DNA from 3 places in the Streptomyces sp. NPDC050560 genome. Region 1 is predicted to be linked to each of the others. Evidence: riboswitches for the same ligand, from Rfam matches in the RefSeq annotation. Region 1 holds a riboswitch; each other region holds the start of a gene.
What was found. A riboswitch is a leader RNA that binds a small molecule or an ion and turns the genes downstream of it on or off. The one in region 1 is predicted to bind cobalamin.

Region 1 (5,513 bases):
GGTTGAGCGACTGGCTCTGGTCGAGGTACGGGGCGCGGGCGGCGGCCATCTCGATCAGCGCGCGCTGCGGCAGCTCCCAGGCGGTGCGGTACAGCTCGCGCACGTCGGCGGGGAGCCCTTCCATGTCCCGTACCGAGCCGTTGGACTCGCGCAGCAGTTGCCTGGTGTGCTCGTCCCACCTGCCGAGCCGCTTCAGCTCGGCCACCAGGGAGGTGTTCACCTGAAGGAACTCTCCGCTCAGGGTCTCGCGCTTGAACAGGTTGGACACCTGCGGCTCGACGCACTCGTGGACGCCCGCGATGGAGGCGATGGTGGCGGTGGGCGCGATGGCGAGCAGCAGCGAGTTGCGCAGCCCCGTGGCGGCGATCCTGGCCCGCAGCGCGGCCCACCGCTCGGGCCAGGTCACGGACGGCGGGTAGTGGTCCGGGTGCAGGACGCCGCGGGCGGCGCGGGTGGCGGACCAGGCCGGGTGGGGGCCGTGCCGCTCGGCGAGGTCGCAGGACGCCTCGTAGGCCGCGAGCATGATCCGCTCGGCGATCCGGGTGGACAGGGCGAGGGCGCCGGGCGAGTCGAAGGGCAGCCGCAGCGCGAAGAACACGTCCTGGAGGCCCATCGCGCCGAGGCCCACGGGGCGCCAGCGGGCGTTGGAGGACGCGGCCTCGGGGGTGGGGTAGAAGTTGGTGTCGACCACGCGGTCGAGGAAGACCACCGCGGTGCGCACGGCCCGGTCGAGGCGGTCCCAGTCGACGGCCAGGGCGGGGTCGGCCGTCTCCCCGGCGCGGGCGTCGTCGGTGAGGAAGGCGGCGAGGTTGACCGAGCCGAGGTTGCACACCGCGGTCTCGCCGTCGTCGGTGACTTCCAGGATCTCGGTGCAGAGGTTCGACGAGTGGATGACGCGGCCCGGCTCCGCGGTCTGGTTGCCGGTGCGGTTGGCGGCGTCCTTGAAGGTCATCCAGCCGTTGCCGGTCTGTGCGAGGGTGCGCATCATCCGGGCGTAGAGGGTACGGGCGGGCAGCCGCCTGACGGCGAGCCCGCGCTCCTCGGCCGCGCGGTAGGCGGCGTCGAACTCCTCGCCCCACAGGTCGGTCAGCTCCGGCACGTCGGAAGGGGAGAACAGCGACCACTCGGTGTCGGCCTCGACGCGGCGCATGAACTCGTCCGGAATCCAGTGCGCCAGGTTGAGGTTGTGGGTGCGGCGCGCCTCCTCGCCCGTGTTGTCGCGCAGTTCGAGGAACTCCTCGATGTCCGCGTGCCAGGTCTCCAGGTAGACGCAGGCCGCGCCCTTGCGGCGGCCCCCCTGGTTGACGGCGGCCACCGAGGCGTCCAGCGTGCGCAGGAAGGGCACGATGCCGCCCGAGTGCCCGTTGGTGCCGTGGATCAGGGAGCCGCGCGAGCGCACCCTGGTGTACGGGATGCCGATGCCGCCCGCGTGCTTCGAGAGCCTGGCGACCTGGTGGTAGCGCTCGTAGATGGAGTCGAGCCGGTCCTGCGGGGAGTCCAGCAGATAGCAGGAGGACATCTGGGGGTGCCGGGTGCCCGAGTTGAACAGCGTCGGCGAACTGGGCAGGTATTCGAGGCGGTTCATCAGCCCGTACAGCTCGGCCACCTCGTCGGCCGCGGCGGCGCCGCCGTCCTTCGCGAGCCCGCACGCCACCCTGAGCAGGAAGTGCTGGGGCGCCTCGACGACCTGACGGGTCGTCGGGTGGCGCAGCAGATAGCGGCTGTGCAGCGTGCGCAGCCCGAAGTAGCCGAAGCGGTCGTCGTGGGCGGGGTCGGCGAGCGTGTCGAGCCGTGCGGCGTGCGCGCGGACGAAGCCCGCGGTGGCGTCCGCGATCAGGCCCTCGCGGTGGCCGACCGCGACGGACGCGGAGAACGAGACGGCGCCCTGCCCCGCGGCCTCCGCGGCGATGTCGTGCGCGAGCAGCCTGGCGGCGACGCGGGAGTACTGCGGGTCCTCGGCGATGAGCCCGGCGGCGGCCTCGGTGGCGAGCGCGCGCAGTTCCGCCTCGTCGGGGGCGGCGCCCGCGCCGCGCAGCGCGGCGGCCACGATCCGGTCCCCGTCGGTGTCGCGGAGGCCGGTGCACGCCTCGGCCACGGCGCGCGCGAGGGCGTCTGCGGGGCCGGTGCCGGGCGGTGCGGTGCGCGCGGTGGCGGGGGCCGCGGGCGCGATGGTCATGTGTGCTCTCCCTCGTACGACGGCCGTGGGAGGGCAGGGGGGTACGCGGGAACGCCGCGGCACGCCCGCCGACCCATCCCACGGGGCCCGGACTCGACGGCACCCGCGGCCGGGGCCGACGGGTGCGCTGCCGGCAGGCGACCGGACTCGCGGGCATGCGTGAGCATGCCCGCTCACCGTTGCGGGACAGTCCCGGACTCGCACCGGGTTCCCCTGCGGCGGCAGCGATCAGAGCATACATCTGGTGGGTGCTTATCCAAGCAACCCCCAGATATTGTGTCGCCGGGGGCCGGTCCGGTCGTAGGCCCGGCCCCCGGCCGCGCTCACTTCACCGCACGGTAGGCCGCGCCCGCCTTCGTGGCCCGGGTGCCGCGGTAGAGACCCGTGCCGTCGCCGCGGCTGGTGGAGAGGGTGAACCAGGCGTACCGCTTGACGTACGGCAGGGAGCGCAGCATCGCCGTCGACTTCTTGACGAACGCCGCCTGTTGGGCCTGGGTGGGGTAGCGGGCGGTGCCGGACGAGAAGTCCGTCAGGGCGTACTCGGTGAGCCAGACCGGCTTGTGGTAGCGGTTGTGGACGGCGGCCAGGTAGCCGCGCAGTTGGCCGGTGGCGCGCTGGGCGTCGAAGTCGCCTCCGTACCAGTGCAGGGGGATGAAGTCGACCTTGTAGTGGCGGGAGGCGGCGCCCTTCATGAAGCGGTCGAGCCAGCCGCCGGGGGTGTCGCCGCCGGTGGCCACGGAGGGGGCGCCGAGCCGCAGCCCGGTCGACTGGAGCCGGGGCCAGAGGTCGAGCGCCCGGTTCACGGTCATGTTGGCCTGGTCGCCCCGGTCGGGCTCGTTGAAGCCGAGGAGCGTTTTGCCCTGCTTCTTGGCCCGGGCCAGTTCCGCCTTGGTCACCGAGCCCGCGTCATGGATCATCGGCACGAACTCGACGCCGCGCGGCGCCTTGATGCCGAGCCTGCCCGACGACCAGGTGTAGAACCAGCCCGCCCGGGAGTTGGTGAGCGCCTTGCTGACGCCCTGGAACTGCCAGGCGCTGACGCCCTTCTTCGTCCCCGCGGCGGCCGTGGCGGCCGTGGCGGCGGGCGGGTGCGTGCCGGGTGCGTGGGCGGGGGCCGCGGCGCCCTGGCCCGCGGCGGCGAGCAGCGCGCCGAGCGCGAGCGGCACGGCGGCGAGGCGCGTGGTGTGTCGCATCGGGTCTCCTCTCAGCAGCTCAGGTGCTTGCCGGGGGCCGCGCCGAGCATCCTGGCGGCCTTCTTGTACCGGGCGACACGGTCGCGCACCTGGGCGGGGTTGCGGCCGTCGCACTCGACGGCGCCGTTGATGCTGCGGATCGTCTGTCCGAAGCCGCCGCCCGCGGTCATCGCGTGGTGGGAGGTCATGGTGCCGGGGCCCGACTGGGTCATCCAGTACCAGAGCGCGAGCTTCCAGGTCACGGCGGGCTTCTGGGCCGCGAGGTTCGGGTGGTGCAGCAGATCGGTGTGGAACGCGTCGCCCGCCGCCTTGTAGTTGTAGTTCCAACTGATCTGGAGGGGGCCGCGGCCGTGGTACGCGGAGCGGCCCGCCGGGCAGCCGTACGGCTCGGCGGCGCAGTAGGTGGGCCAGGCGGCCTTGTTCTGCTCGTTGACGTAGATGAGCCCGCTGGTCTCGTGTCCCGCGTTGGCCAGGAAGGCGGCGGCCTCGCGCTTCCTGGTGGCGGCGGTGCCGGTGTGCGCGAACGCGGGGAACGCCTTGGCGGCCTTGACCAGGCCGTCATAGCTGTAGAGCTTCTTGTGCCTCGGGAACATCGTGTTGTACTGCGCCTTGCTCACGACGAGGCCGGCGCGCTGCGCGGGGGCGGCCGACGCGGCGGCGGTGGCGAGTCCGCTCGCGGTCGCCGCCAGGGCGAGGGCGGTCAGCGCGGCCTGGACGGCGCGTGCTCTTGGCATGGTGGGGGCTCCTTGGGTCACTACGGCGAGGTCCTGGTTCTCAGAGCTTCGCGCCGAAGTCCTGTGTCCAGTACGTCCCGTACCTGGTGCCGCTCTTCTTGGCGTAGCCGACGCCTATGTGCTTGAGGGAGCAGTTGAGGATGTTGGCGCGGTGGCCGGGGGAGTTCATCCAGCCCTTGACGACCGCCTTCGGGGTCTGCTGCCCGCCGGCGACGTTCTCGGCGAGCGCGCGCCAGCCGGTGTAGCCGGCCGCCTGCGCCCTGGAGACGAGGGTGCTGCCGCCCGAGCCGTTGTGCCCCACGAAGTCGTGGTTGGCCATGTCGGCCGAGTGCCGCCGGGCGGCCTTCCCGAGGGCGGCGTTGCTCTTCAGCTTGGGACAACCCGCCTTCGTGCGCTCCGCGTTGGTCAGTTTGATCACCTGGGCGCGCCGGTTGACCGCCGTGGGCGCCGCGGTGGCCGACGCCGCCGGGGTGGCCGTCAGCGCGGTCGCCGCCGCTGCCAGGGCCGCCACGGCCGCGAGGTGTCGGGGCAGGGACATGGGCTCCGTTCCCTTCCGTCGTACTGCTCGGATTCCGGCCGGGCGCACACCGCGGGGCGGCGCCTGGCCCTGGGGCGTGAGCCTGCCGTTCCGTGCGGCGCGGCGGCTATTTTTTCCGCCGCGACCGCGGTTTTGTCCGCGCCGGGACCGGCGGTGCGCGGCCCATGTCACCGGCGCGGGGCCGGTGTTCACAAGAAACCCACAAAGAGTGCCCCTACGTTCCTGATTCCGCCCCGTTCCGCGGCGGCCGAACCGGCCGTCCGCGACGCCCACTCACGGAGGGGCCCGCCCTGCCATGACGACACCCACCCCGCCACCGCCGGCGGCAGCGGTACGGCGGCGCGATCCGACGGCCCGGCCCCCGGGCCCGCACGCGGATCTGGTGCTCCGGCTGCTGCACCGTCACGGGCCGCTCACCCGGGGCGAGTTGGGCGCGCTGAGCGGGCTGACGCGGACCACGCTGCACGATGTCGTCGGCGCACTCGTGGACGGCGGCTCGGTCACCGCCTCGGTGCCGAAGGCCGCGGCGCGCGGGCGTGGCAGGCCGCCGGAGCGGCTGGCGCTGAACCCGGGGACCGGGCGCGCGGTCGGGATCGAGTTCGCCAGGGCGGCGGTGCGGGTCGCCGCGACGACGGCGGTGCGCGGCGGTGTCGCCACCGCGAGCGCACCGCACTCCCCCGGCGTCCCCTGGCCGCGGCGCGTCGCGCTCGCCCGGGCCCTGGCCGCCGAACTGGCGGGGGACACGCGGCGGTGGGACTTCGTCACCGGGGTCGGGATCGCGCTGCCCGCCCCCTTCGGCGCGTCGGCGCCCGGCGGCCGGGGCGCGGTCGACCACCGGGCCCTGGCGGCGTCGGTCGGGCGCGCCTTCGGCT
Region 2 (5,513 bases), on a different contig from region 1:
TGACCTGGCTGCTCGGGCTGCCGTCCAGCTCGTCGCACGCCCTGTTCGGGGGGCTGATCGGGGCGGCGGTGATGTCCGCGGGCTGGTCCTCCGTGCACGGCTCGACGGTGGTCACCAAGGTGCTGCTGCCCGCGGTGGCGGCGCCCGTCGTCGCCGGCCTCGGGGCGCTCGTCGCCACCCGGCTCACCTACCGGCTCGGCCGCGGCGCCGCCGAGGGTTCCACCACCCGCGGCTACCGCGCGGGCCAGATCGCGTCGGCCGGGCTCGTCTCGCTGGCACACGGCACCAACGACGCGCAGAAGACCATGGGGATCATCACCCTGGCGCTGGTCACCGGCGGGGTGCTGGCGCCGGGCTCCAACCCCCCGGTCTGGGTGATCGCCTCCGCGGGGCTCGCCATCGCGCTCGGCACGTACATCGGCGGCTGGCGCATCATCAGGACGATGGGCCGCGGCCTCACCGACCTCGCGCCGCAGCAGGGCTTCGCCGCGCAGACCAGCGCCGCGACCGCCATCCTCGCCTCGTCGCAGCTCGGCTTCTCGCTCTCCACCACCCAGGTCTGCTCGGGCGCCGTGATGGGCGCGGGCCTCGGCCGCAGCGGTGCGGTGGTCCGCTGGTCCACGGCGACCCGGATGCTGGTGGCCTGGTGTCTGACACTGCCCGCGGCGGGCCTGGTCGGCGCGGGCGCCGAACTCCTCGCGGGGCGCGGCCCCTGGGGCATCGCGGCCACCGCGGTCCTGCTGGTCGCCGCCTCCGGCACGGTGTGGAACCTGGCCAGGCGCAGGCCCGTCACCCACGCCAACGTGAACGACCCCGAGCCCCGGACCCCGGCGCCCGGCATGCTCGCCGCCGACGCGGTGGTACGGGAGGACACCGCGAGCCCCGCCGCCGCTCCGAGCGCCGCCACGAGCCCCGCTTCGAGCCTCGCGAGGCCCGCCCCGGGCCCCGCCGCCACGGCGCCCGGCGTGCCCGTCGCCCCGGTCACCGTGCCCGCCCCTGTCCCCTCCCCCGGCGAGAGCCCCGCACCGGCCGCGGCGCCGGGCGGCACCGCCCCGTGACCGCGCGCCCCGGCGCGGGCACCACCCATCCGAGCCCCTGACGGCCCCTCAAGGACGGAACACACCATGCAGATCGACTGGACGGCCATCGGCACCGTCTTCGGGGTCAGCCTCGCGGCCACCGTGGCCCTGGTGGGCCTCTTCGCGCTCGGCACCGTCGGCCTCGCCCGGCGCGGCGGCGCCCCGCGCGCGGGCGGCCAGGGGGCGCTCCTGGCCACCGGCGCCTACGCCTGCTTCGCCCTGTGCGCCGCCGCCGTGGCGTACGGGATCTACCTCATAGCGGGCTGACACCGGCGTCCCCTGCCTGGTCAGCGGCTGGTTGACGGCCGTTCGCCGGGCGTGGTGGACTGCCGGGGCCATACAACGGCGGCAGGAGAGGAAGCCGGTGCGAATCCGGCGCGGTCCCGCCACTGTCACCGGGGAGCGCTCCCCACCCACGGCCACGGCTCGTACGAGCGGGAAGGCCGGGGCAGCGCCGATCCGGGAGCCAGGACACTCTCGCCGTCGTTCCTTCGAGCCGGGGCGCGGACCCTGAGTGAGGACACGAGTGATGCCGGGCTGCCCGCCCACCGTCACGCGCGCGCGGCGCTTCGCCGCGGGCGCCACCGCGGGACTGCTGGCCGACGCCGTCTTCGGCGACCCGCGCCGCGGCCACCCCGTCGCCGCCTTCGGGCGCGCCGCTGGCGCTTTGGAGCGCACGCTCTGGCGCGACCACAGGGGCGCGGGCGCCGCGCACACCGCGCTCTGCGTCGGCGGCGCCGTGGCGCTCGCCGCGGGCGCGGAACGCGCCCTGCGCCACCGCCCGCCGCTCGCCGTCGCATGGACCGCCGCCGCCGCGTGGACCGTGCTCGGCGGCGCCTCGCTCGCCGGGGAGGCCGAGCGGATCGGCGCCGCCCTGGCCGTCGGCGACACGGACACCGCGCGGCGGCTGCTGCCGCGGCTGTGCGGGCGCGACCCCGAGGCGCTCGACGCCGGGGAACTCGCGCGCGCGGTGGTGGAGTCGGTCGCCGAGAACACCTCGGACGCGGTCGTCGGCGCCCTGGTGTGGGGCGCCGTCGCCGGGGTGCCGGGGTTCGCCGCGTTCCGCGCCGTCAACACGCTCGACGCGATGACAGGACACCGCTCGCCCCGCTATCTGCGCTTCGGCTGGGCCGCGGCCCGTCTCGACGACGTCGCGGGCTGGCCTGGCGCCCGGCTCACCGCGCTGCTCGCCGTGCTCACCGGCGGCGCCCCCGCGGCCGCCCTGCGGGCCTGGCGCGACGACGCGAAGCACCACCCGAGCCCCAACGCGGGCCCGGTCGAGGCCGCGTTCGCCGGAGCCCTGGGGATACGGCTCGGCGGCACCCTGTCCTACGGCGGCCGCACCGAGCACCGCCCGGTGCTCGGCGCCCGGGGCCGCGCCGCCACCCCCGCCGACATCGCGCGCGCGGTGCGCCTCTCGCGCCGGGTCACCGTGGGCGCCCTCGCCGCCGCCGTGTGTCTGGCGCGGTGCCTGCCGGGCCCGGTCCTGTGACCGGCACCGGGGGCGGGCTGCTGGTCGCGGGCACCACGTCCGACGCGGGCAAGAGCGTGGTGACCGCGGGGATCTGCCGCTGGCTCGCCAGGCGCGGGGTGCGGGTGGCCCCGTTCAAGGCGCAGAACATGTCGCTGAACTCCTTCGTGACCCGGGACGGCGCCGAGATCGGCCGCGCCCAGGCGATGCAGGCGCTCGCCGCCCGGGTGGAGCCGAGCGCGCTGATGAACCCCGTACTGCTGAAACCGGGCGGCGAGCGCAGCAGCCAGGTCGTCGTCATGGGCAGGCCCGCGGGCGAGATGAGCGCGCGCGGCTACCACGGCGGACGCCAGGAGGCGCTGCTCGGCACCGTGCTCGACTGCCTCGAACGGCTGCGGGCCGCGCACGACGTGGTGGTCTGCGAGGGCGCGGGCAGCCCCGCCGAGATCAACCTGCGGCGCACCGACATCGTCAACATGGGCCTCGCCAGGGCCGCGGGGCTGCCGGTGCTGGTGGTCGGGGACATCGACAGGGGCGGGGTGTTCGCCTCGTTCTTCGGCACCCTCGCGCTGCTCTCACCCGAGGACCAGGCGCTGGTGGCGGGGTTCCTGGTGAACAAGTTCCGCGGGGACGTGTCGCTGCTCGAACCCGGCCTCGGCATGCTGCGGGAGCTGACCGGGCGGCCCACCCTCGGGGTGCTGCCGTACCGGCAGGGCCTCGGGATCGACGAGGAGGACGGGCTCGGTCTCGCGCGCCGCGGCGCGCTCGCGCCGGTGGCGCCGCCGCACGGCGCCGAGGTGCTGCGGGTCGCGGTGTGCGCGGTGCCGCTGATGTCGAACTTCACCGACGCGGACGCGCTCGCCGCGGAACCCGGGGTCGCCGTGCGGTTCGTGGAGCGCCCGGAGGAGGTCGCCGACGCCGACCTGGTGGTCGTGCCGGGCACCAGGGCCACCGTGCGGGCCCTCGCCTGGCTGCGGGAGCGCGGGCTCGCGGCGGAGCTGGCCCGCAGGGCCGCGGCCGGGCGCCCGGTGCTCGGCATCTGCGGCGGCTTCCAGATGCTCGGGGAGCGCATCGACGACGAGGTCGAGTCGCGCGCAGGCCGCGTCGAAGGGCTCGGACTGCTGCCGGTGCGCGTCGCGTTCCGGCCCGGGAAGACGCTCGCCAGGCCCTCGGGCCTGGCGCTCGGGGAGCGCGTCCACGGCTACGAGATCCACCACGCGGTCGCCTCCGTCCACGGCGGCGAGCCCTTCCTCGACGGCTGCCGGGTCGGCCAGGTGTGGGGCACGCACTGGCACGGCTCGCTGGAGTCCGACGGGTTCAGACGGGCCTTCCTGCGTGAGGTGGCGCGGGCGGCGGGGCGGCGCTTCGAGCCCGCGCCCGGCGTGCGCTTCGAGGAGCTGCGGGAGGCGCAGATCGACCTGCTCGCCGACCTCGTGGAGGAGCACGCCGACACCGACGCGCTCTGGCGGCTCATCGAGCAGGGGCCGCCGCCCGGGCTGCCGTTCGTGCCACCGGGGGCGCCGCTCCCCGTCCACTCCCCCGGCTCCGGGACGCCGCAGGCGTACGGGGCGAGGACCACCCTGGAGGTCGCCGAGTGACTGCCCCCTATCCGTTCACCGCCCTTGTCGGCCAGGACGGGCTGCGGCTCTCGCTGCTGCTGAACGCCGTGTCGCCCGCGGTCGGCGGCGTCCTCGTGCGCGGGGAGAAGGGCACCGCCAAGTCCACCGCGGTGCGCGCGCTGACCGCGCTGCTGCCACCGGTGGACGTGGTGGAGGGCTGCCGGTTCTCCTGCGACCCGGCCGCGCCCGACCCCGGCTGCCCCGACGGGCCGCACGGCACCGGGGCGCCCGCCTCCGCGCGGCCCGCGCGGACCGTGGAGCTGCCGGTGGGCGCGTCGGAGGACCGGGTGACCGGCGCCCTCGACATCGAACGGGCCCTCGCGGAGGGCGTGAAGAGCTTCGAGCCGGGGCTGCTCGCCGAGGCGCACCGGGGCATCCTCTACGCCGACGAGGTCAACCTGATGCACGACCACGTCGTCGACCTGCTGCTCGACGCCGCCGCGATGGGCTCCTCGTATGTGGAGCGCGAGGGGGTGTCGGTGCGGCACGCGGCGCGGTTCCTGCTGGTCGGCACGATGAACCCGGAAGAGGGCGAGCTGCGCCCGCAGTTGCTCGACCGGTTCGGGCTCACCGTCGAGGTGGCCGCCTCCCGGGACCCGGACGAGCGGGTCGAGGTGGTGCGGCGGCGCCTCGCGTACGAGGACTCCCCCGGCGGCTTCGCGGCCCGCTGGGCGCCCGAGGAGGGTGCGCTGCGGGAGCGCGTGGTGTCCGCGCGCGCCCTGCTCGGCCGGGTACGGCTCGGGGACGCGGCGCTGCGCGCGGTGGCGGCGGTGTGCGCGGGGTTCGAGGTGGACGGGATGCGGGCGGACATCGTGATGGCGCGCACCGCGGTCGCGCTTGCCGCCTGGTCGGGCCGCACCGAGGTGGTACGCGACGACGTGCGCACCGCGGCGCTGCTTGCGCTGCCGCACCGCAGGCGGCGCAACCCGTTCGACGCGCCAGGGCTCGACGAGGAACGGCTCGACGAGATCCTGGGCGGCGAGGAGTTCCCGCCCGAGGAGCCGCAGGACGGGACCGAAGCGGCGCCTCCCGAGGGCGCGAACGGCGCCGACGGCGGCGACACCGACGGCACCGGGGGCCCCGGGGAGGCGCCGGGTCCCGAAGGTCCCGACGACGACGGTCCTGAAGGCGGCCCTGACGGCGGCCCCGGGGGCGGTGGCGCAAAGGCGCCCGCGGACGACGGTGTGCCGCCGCAGCGCGACGGGTCCGGGACGCCGGGGCCCGGCGAGCCGGACGACTCCCCCTCCGGCGCCCCCGCGGGCGGTGCGGCGCAGGCCGCCGTACGGCCCGATGAGCCCTTCCGCGCGCGTCTGCTGACGGTGCCGGGGCTCGGCGAGGGCGCGG
Region 3 (5,513 bases), on a different contig from region 1:
GCTCATCCGGGCGATGTAGAGGTTCTGCTCCACGTTGGTGTCCCCGGCCCAGCCCGACCAGACGAACCAGCGCTGCCCGTTGAACGTGAACATCGTCCCGTCGATCGCCCACTTGTCGTCGGGCAGCGCGAGCCGGGTCTCCGCGCCGTACCCGCTGTCCGGGCTCGCGGAGCTGATCACGTACATCCGGTGGGCGGCGCCGGTGCCCGACGAGAAGTAGATGTAGTAGCGGCCGCCGTCCGTCACGATCTCGGGGGCCCACACCTCGCCGCGCCCCGCCGTGTCCGACCACACCTGCCGCGCCGTCGCCGTGGCGAGCCCGTCCGGCGACGACGCCTGCCGCACGACGATCCCGCCGCCCGTCGACTGCACCCCCACATAGGTGCCGCCGACCCGCAGGACGCTCGGGTCCGCCGCGCGCAGCGGTGTCTCGCCGGCCTGCGCGGGCCCGGTCGACAGCACGGAGAACACGGCGGCGAGCAGCGCCGCCGCCGCGAGCGCCAGGCCGCGGGCTCGTCTTCGCAGGATTCCCATCGTCATCCTTTCCTCCCTGCGTTGTGCATCGTTGCAAACGACCTTCTTCAGCTTCCGGTTCGGTCCTGGACATGTCAATACGGCGGTGCGGGGCTCCCGTTGGCGCCCCCCGCGGGGCGGACCTTCGGGGTGCCGCGGCGCCCGGCCCGCGCGGGGCGGGCGCCGCGGTGCGGTGTGGCGGACGGCCGCGCTATACGGCGCCGTGGGCGTAGTAGGGGCGGCAGACGTCGCCGTCCCAGTCGGTGGCGATCTCGAACAGCGAGGTGCCGTCGGTGGAGGGCAGCAGGGCCGAGCTGTAGTTGGGGCAGAAGTCCAGCTCCGTCGAGTCCACCGCGACCGGGGCGTTCACCGCGCGCCAGGCCCCCGTGCCCCCGGCGTCGTTGACCCACACCGTGCGCCCGGAGCCCGCGGCGCGTGAGCCGTCGGCGTTCGCCAGCTCCTGCCCGACGAGGAACAGCCGCCCCTCGGGCGATCCGGCCAGCGGCGACCAGGCCAGCGTGGGGGTGTGCCGGAAGTACTGGCCGTCGGCGGTCTCCGGGCGGATGCCGAGGTAGGCGGGGTCGCCCCAGTCCCAGCCGTCCGGCGACGTGCGGTAGTGCACCACGCAGGAGTACTGGCCGCCCGGTGTGCAGATCTCGTACGTCATGACGTACGTGCCGCTCGGCAGCCTGCGGACCACCGCCATCCCGGGGCGGTCCGTGCCGAGGCCGCTGGCGACGGTGTCGTGGTGGCCGCTCCACTGGACGCCGTCGGCGGACCTGGCGGCCACCAGCTTCTGGCTGTGCACCCCGTCCGTCTCGTCGGAGTAGTGCGCGACGAGCTGCCCGTCGGCGGCCACCGACAGCTCGGGCTCCCACAGGCCGAGGTCGTTGGCGGCCGTGGCCACCGTGGAGAGGTACTGCCAGGTGCGGCCCACGTCGTTGCTCCTGAAGACCTCGACCGCCATCCGGCGGGGCGAGCTGTCCTGCCCGATGGACGCGGACCACAGCAGGGTGCCCTCCGGCAGGTCGCCGACCTGCTGGGGGAGTTCGAACAGGGTCGAGCAGCACAGGCCCCTGCCGGCGGCGGCGTCGGGCGCCCGCACCTGCCCGACCTCGGTGAAGGTGGCGCCGTCGTCGGTGGACTCCTGGATGGTCCCGACCCCGTCACCTGCGTCGAAGGTCACCACGGAGGTCAGGATGCGGCCGTCGGCGGCGCCGTTGTGCTCCAGGCGTACGGCGCGCGGGTACAGGCCCTCGTCGCGCAGCGGCGTGCCGGTGGCGGCCCGCGCGCTCCCCGCGCCCAGCGTCACGGCCCCGAAGGCCAGCAGGGCGAGGGCGGCGAGCAGCGCGCCCAAAGAGCGCAGGGGCGAGGGTGCGGACGGTCTCGGATGCATGGCGGCTCCCTACTCATGGGGGGTGGGTGCCGCCTGTCGCGGCACCGGCTATCCGGAGCTGTGCAGAGGCGTTCGCATTGCTGGAGCAGACCGCAGGGTTATGAGCGATTCTGTCGCTTGATGTTTGTTCACATCGTTGTACACGGACCAAAGTCAACGGAAGAGGCGTGCGGCGGATATTTCCGGCGGCGCCGCGGCGCGCGGGCGCGGCCACGGGCCGGGGTCACGCGCCCGTCGCCCCGTGCGCCACAATGAGTGCACGAGGCGACGGGGACCAGGAAGCCGGTGCGAATCCGGCGCGGTCCCGCCACTGTGACCGGGGAGCGACCCTCCCGCACGCCACCGACCGCTGCCCGCGGCCGGGAAGGCGGAGGCGAGCGAAGAGCCGGGAGCCAGGAGACTGACCCGTCGCCGGTCCAACAGCAGGGGCGAGGACACCCCGGAGAGGATCGACGTGACGACGCATGCCCGAAAGGGGACACCGCGCCGCCCGGAGCCCGGCAGACGCGGCGTACTTGCCGCGGGGGGAGCCCTGGCGCTCTCCGCGTCGGGACTGCTCGCCGGCTGCGGCGGCGACACCCGCGACGGAGGAGACGGCGACCGGTTCAGGGCCGCCTTCACCTCCGGCGGCTCCCAGGAGACCCTGGACCCGCACGTCGCACCGAACTTCGTCGACCAGGCACGCGCCAAGGCCCTCTACGACACCCTCGCCACCTACGCCGACGACATGTCCGTCCGCCCCCGGCTCGCCCTCTCCTGGGAGAGCGACGCCTCGGGCACCCGGTGGCGCATACGCCTGCGCGAGGCGCACTTCCACGACGGCAGCCCCGTCACCGCAAAGGACGTCCTCTACAGCTACCGCCGCGCCGCCGACCCGGAGACCGGATCGCCCTCACAGGTCCTGCTCTCCGCCATCGACTACGAGGCCAGCAGGGCCGACGGCGCCCGGTCCCTGGTGCTGCGGCTGAAGGCGCCCAACTTCGAGTTCCCCACCGTCTTCGCGGGCCCCGGCACCGAGATCGTCCCGGACGGGACCACGGACTTCAGGAAACCGGTCGGCTCCGGCCCCTTCACCTACGTGTCGTTCACCCCGGGCGGCACCGCCCGCTACCGGCGCTGGGCCGACCACTGGGACGGCGCCCCGCACATCGCCGAGCTGGAGATCGTCCCCGCCGACGAGGAGTCCGCCCGCCTCGACGCCCTGCTCTCCGGGCAGGTCCACTACGCCGCCGACATGGCCGGAGCCTCCGTGGAGCGGCTGAAGGGCAACCGGGCCACCCGGCTGCTCACCAGCAGGCGCGCCACCGCCCAGCAGCTCCTGCTGCGCACCGGCCGCACCCCCTTCGACGACCACCGCCTCGTGCGCGCCGTGCAGTGCGGCATCGACCGTGCCGCACTGGTGAGGATCGCGCTCGCCGGCCACGGCGAGACCGGCGACGACCTCTTCGGAAGGGGCCTGCGCGGCTACCCCGAGGGCCTGCCACCGCGCGAGCGCGACGTCGACGAGGCACGCAGGCTGGTGCGCGAGGCGGGCGCCGAGGGGCTGCACTTCACCGTGGAGACCAGCTCCGTCGACGCCGCCTGGGAGCCCGCGGCCGACCTGATGGCCCGTCAACTGCGGGACGTGGGGCTGCGGATGACCGTCAACACCCGCGCCTCCAGCACCTACTTCAGCGAGATCAGGACCCAGGGCGTCGCCGCCTTCAACACCACCTCCACCCTGCCCGTCTCCGACTTCCTCCAGCAGCGCGTCCGTGGCGGCGCCGCCCGCAACCAGACCCAGTACGCCTCCAAGGAGTTCGACACCCTGCTCGACCGGGCCCGTACCGCACGCGACGAGAAGGACCGCCTCGCCCTGCTCGGCCGCGCCCAGAAGCTCGCACGCGACGAGTCGGGCCTGCTGGTGTGGGCCTTCTCCGACGCCACCGACGCCGTCGCGAGCGGTGTGACGGGGCTGCGCGCGGCACCCCCGAACTCACACGCCTGGGCCCGCTTCGACCGCGCCCGCCTCTCCTGACGTGCGCCGCTACGTCCTGCGGCGCTGCCTGCTCGCCCTCGTCCAGTGCCTGGTCGTGCTCGTCGCGGTGTTCGCCGTCGGCTCACTGCTGCCCGGCGACACCGCCGACGTGCTCCGCGGCGAACTGGGCACACCGCAGCAGGTCAGCGCGCTGCGCACCCGGCTGGGCCTCGACCGGCCCGCATGGCCCCGCTTCTGGCACTGGCTCGGGCACCTGCTCACCGGCGACCCCGGCACCTCCCTCACCACCGGGCTGCCCGTCGCCGACGACATCGGCCGCCGCGTCGGCGTGACCCTGCTCCTCGGCGCCCCCGCGCTGCTGCTCGTCACCGTGCTCGCCCCGCTGCTCGGCACCGCCGCGGGCCTGCGCGAGGGCAGCCGCGCCGACCGGCTGCTGACCACGGCGGCCGTGGTGCTGCACGCCGTACCGGAGTTCGTCCTCGGACTGCTGCTCGTCGCCTCCGTGTCACTGGCCGCCGGGCTGCTCCCCGCCACCGCCGTCGGCATGGACACCGCCGCGCTGCTCGCCCGCCCGTCCGTGCTCGTACTGCCCGTCACCGTGCTGACGGCCCGTCATATGTGCGATCTGGCACGGCAGATACGCGCCGGGGTGGCGGCGGAGCGGCACGGTCCCGTCGCCGCGCACCTCGAACTCCTCGGCATGCGGCGGCGGACGGTGGTACTGCGCCATGTGCTGCCGAACGCCCTCGGACCGGCGGCGCAGCAGTACGCGCGGTGTGTGGAGGGGCTGCTCGGCGGCGCCGTCCTGGTGGAGGCGGTGTTCGGGTTCCGCGGCCTCGGCGACGGCTTCGTCACCGCCGTGCAGAACCGGGACCTGCCCGAAGTGCAGGCGTACGCGCTGCTGTTCACCGGCACCGCGATCGCCGTGAACCTCGCGGGCGACCTCGTCGCGCACCGCCTGGCACCCCGCAGGGAGCCGGCCGCGTGACCCCGCGACGTACCGCCACGCCCGCCAGCACCGCCGCCACCGCACGGCGGTGGCGCCCCTGGGCCGCCCTGGTGCTGCTCGGCGTGCCGCTGCTCACCGCCCTGGCCGGGCCGTGGACGGCGGGGGACGACGGGCCGGGGGAGGGCGCGCTGCCCTCAAGGCCGCCCGGGGGCGGCCACCCGCTCGGCACGGACGTGCTGGGGCGCGACGTGCTCGCGCTCGTGCTGCACGGCGGCGCCTCCGTGGTCGGCAGCGCCCTGGCCGCGCTCGCGGTCGGCCTCGCCGCCGGGGTTCCGCTGGGGCTGCTCGCCGCGGGCGCGCGGCACGGTGTCGACGAGGCCGTCATGCGCACCCTCGACCTCTTCCTCGCCTTCCCCGGCCTGCTGGTCCTGATGACCCTGGCCGCCACGGGACACCGCGACCGGCTGTGGCTGGTCGCGGTCGCCGGTGTGCTCCAGGTCCCCGCCGTCGCCCGCCTGGTGCGCGCCGCCGCGCTCGCGCCCGGCTCCCGTACCGTCGTCGAGGCCCTGCGGATGCAGGGACACGGCTGGGCGTACGTCCATCTGCGGCACCTGGCGCGGGAGTTGGCGGCGCCGCTGGCCACCGACGCGGGCGGGCGGCTGCCCGTCGTGCTGTAC

Region 2: linked by a shared signal. The riboswitch ahead of ACIBIW_RS35925 (cobalamin biosynthesis protein) and the one ahead of ACIBIW_RS12720 (ribonucleoside-diphosphate reductase subunit alpha) in region 1 are both predicted to bind cobalamin.
Region 3: linked by a shared signal. The riboswitch ahead of ACIBIW_RS21860 (ABC transporter substrate-binding protein) and the one ahead of ACIBIW_RS12720 (ribonucleoside-diphosphate reductase subunit alpha) in region 1 are both predicted to bind cobalamin.

The regions. Positions count from the first base shown of each region.
Region 1 covers NZ_JBITGT010000005.1:106,645-112,157, reverse strand. The annotation lists gene ACIBIW_RS12720 (ribonucleoside-diphosphate reductase subunit alpha) at 1-2,176, opposite strand, end outside; cobalamin riboswitch at 2,291-2,421, opposite strand; gene ACIBIW_RS12715 (glycoside hydrolase family protein) at 2,500-3,369, opposite strand; gene ACIBIW_RS12710 (chitinase) at 3,381-4,103, opposite strand; gene ACIBIW_RS12705 (CAP domain-containing protein) at 4,144-4,641, opposite strand; gene ACIBIW_RS12700 (ROK family protein) at 4,937-5,513, shown strand, end outside.
Region 2 covers NZ_JBITGT010000026.1:48,735-54,247, forward strand. The annotation lists gene ACIBIW_RS35915 (anion permease) at 1-1,058, shown strand, start outside; gene ACIBIW_RS35920 (hypothetical protein) at 1,125-1,346, shown strand; cobalamin riboswitch at 1,433-1,556, shown strand; gene ACIBIW_RS35925 (cobalamin biosynthesis protein) at 1,609-2,571, shown strand; gene ACIBIW_RS35930 (cobyric acid synthase) at 2,568-4,148, shown strand; gene ACIBIW_RS35935 (putative cobaltochelatase) at 4,145-5,513, shown strand, end outside.
Region 3 covers NZ_JBITGT010000009.1:134,411-139,923, reverse strand. The annotation lists gene ACIBIW_RS21870 (glycoside hydrolase family 43 protein) at 1-534, opposite strand, end outside; gene ACIBIW_RS21865 (exo-alpha-sialidase) at 725-1,909, opposite strand; cobalamin riboswitch at 2,183-2,312, shown strand; gene ACIBIW_RS21860 (ABC transporter substrate-binding protein) at 2,364-3,926, shown strand; gene ACIBIW_RS21855 (ABC transporter permease) at 3,928-4,875, shown strand; gene ACIBIW_RS21850 (ABC transporter permease) at 4,872-5,513, shown strand, end outside.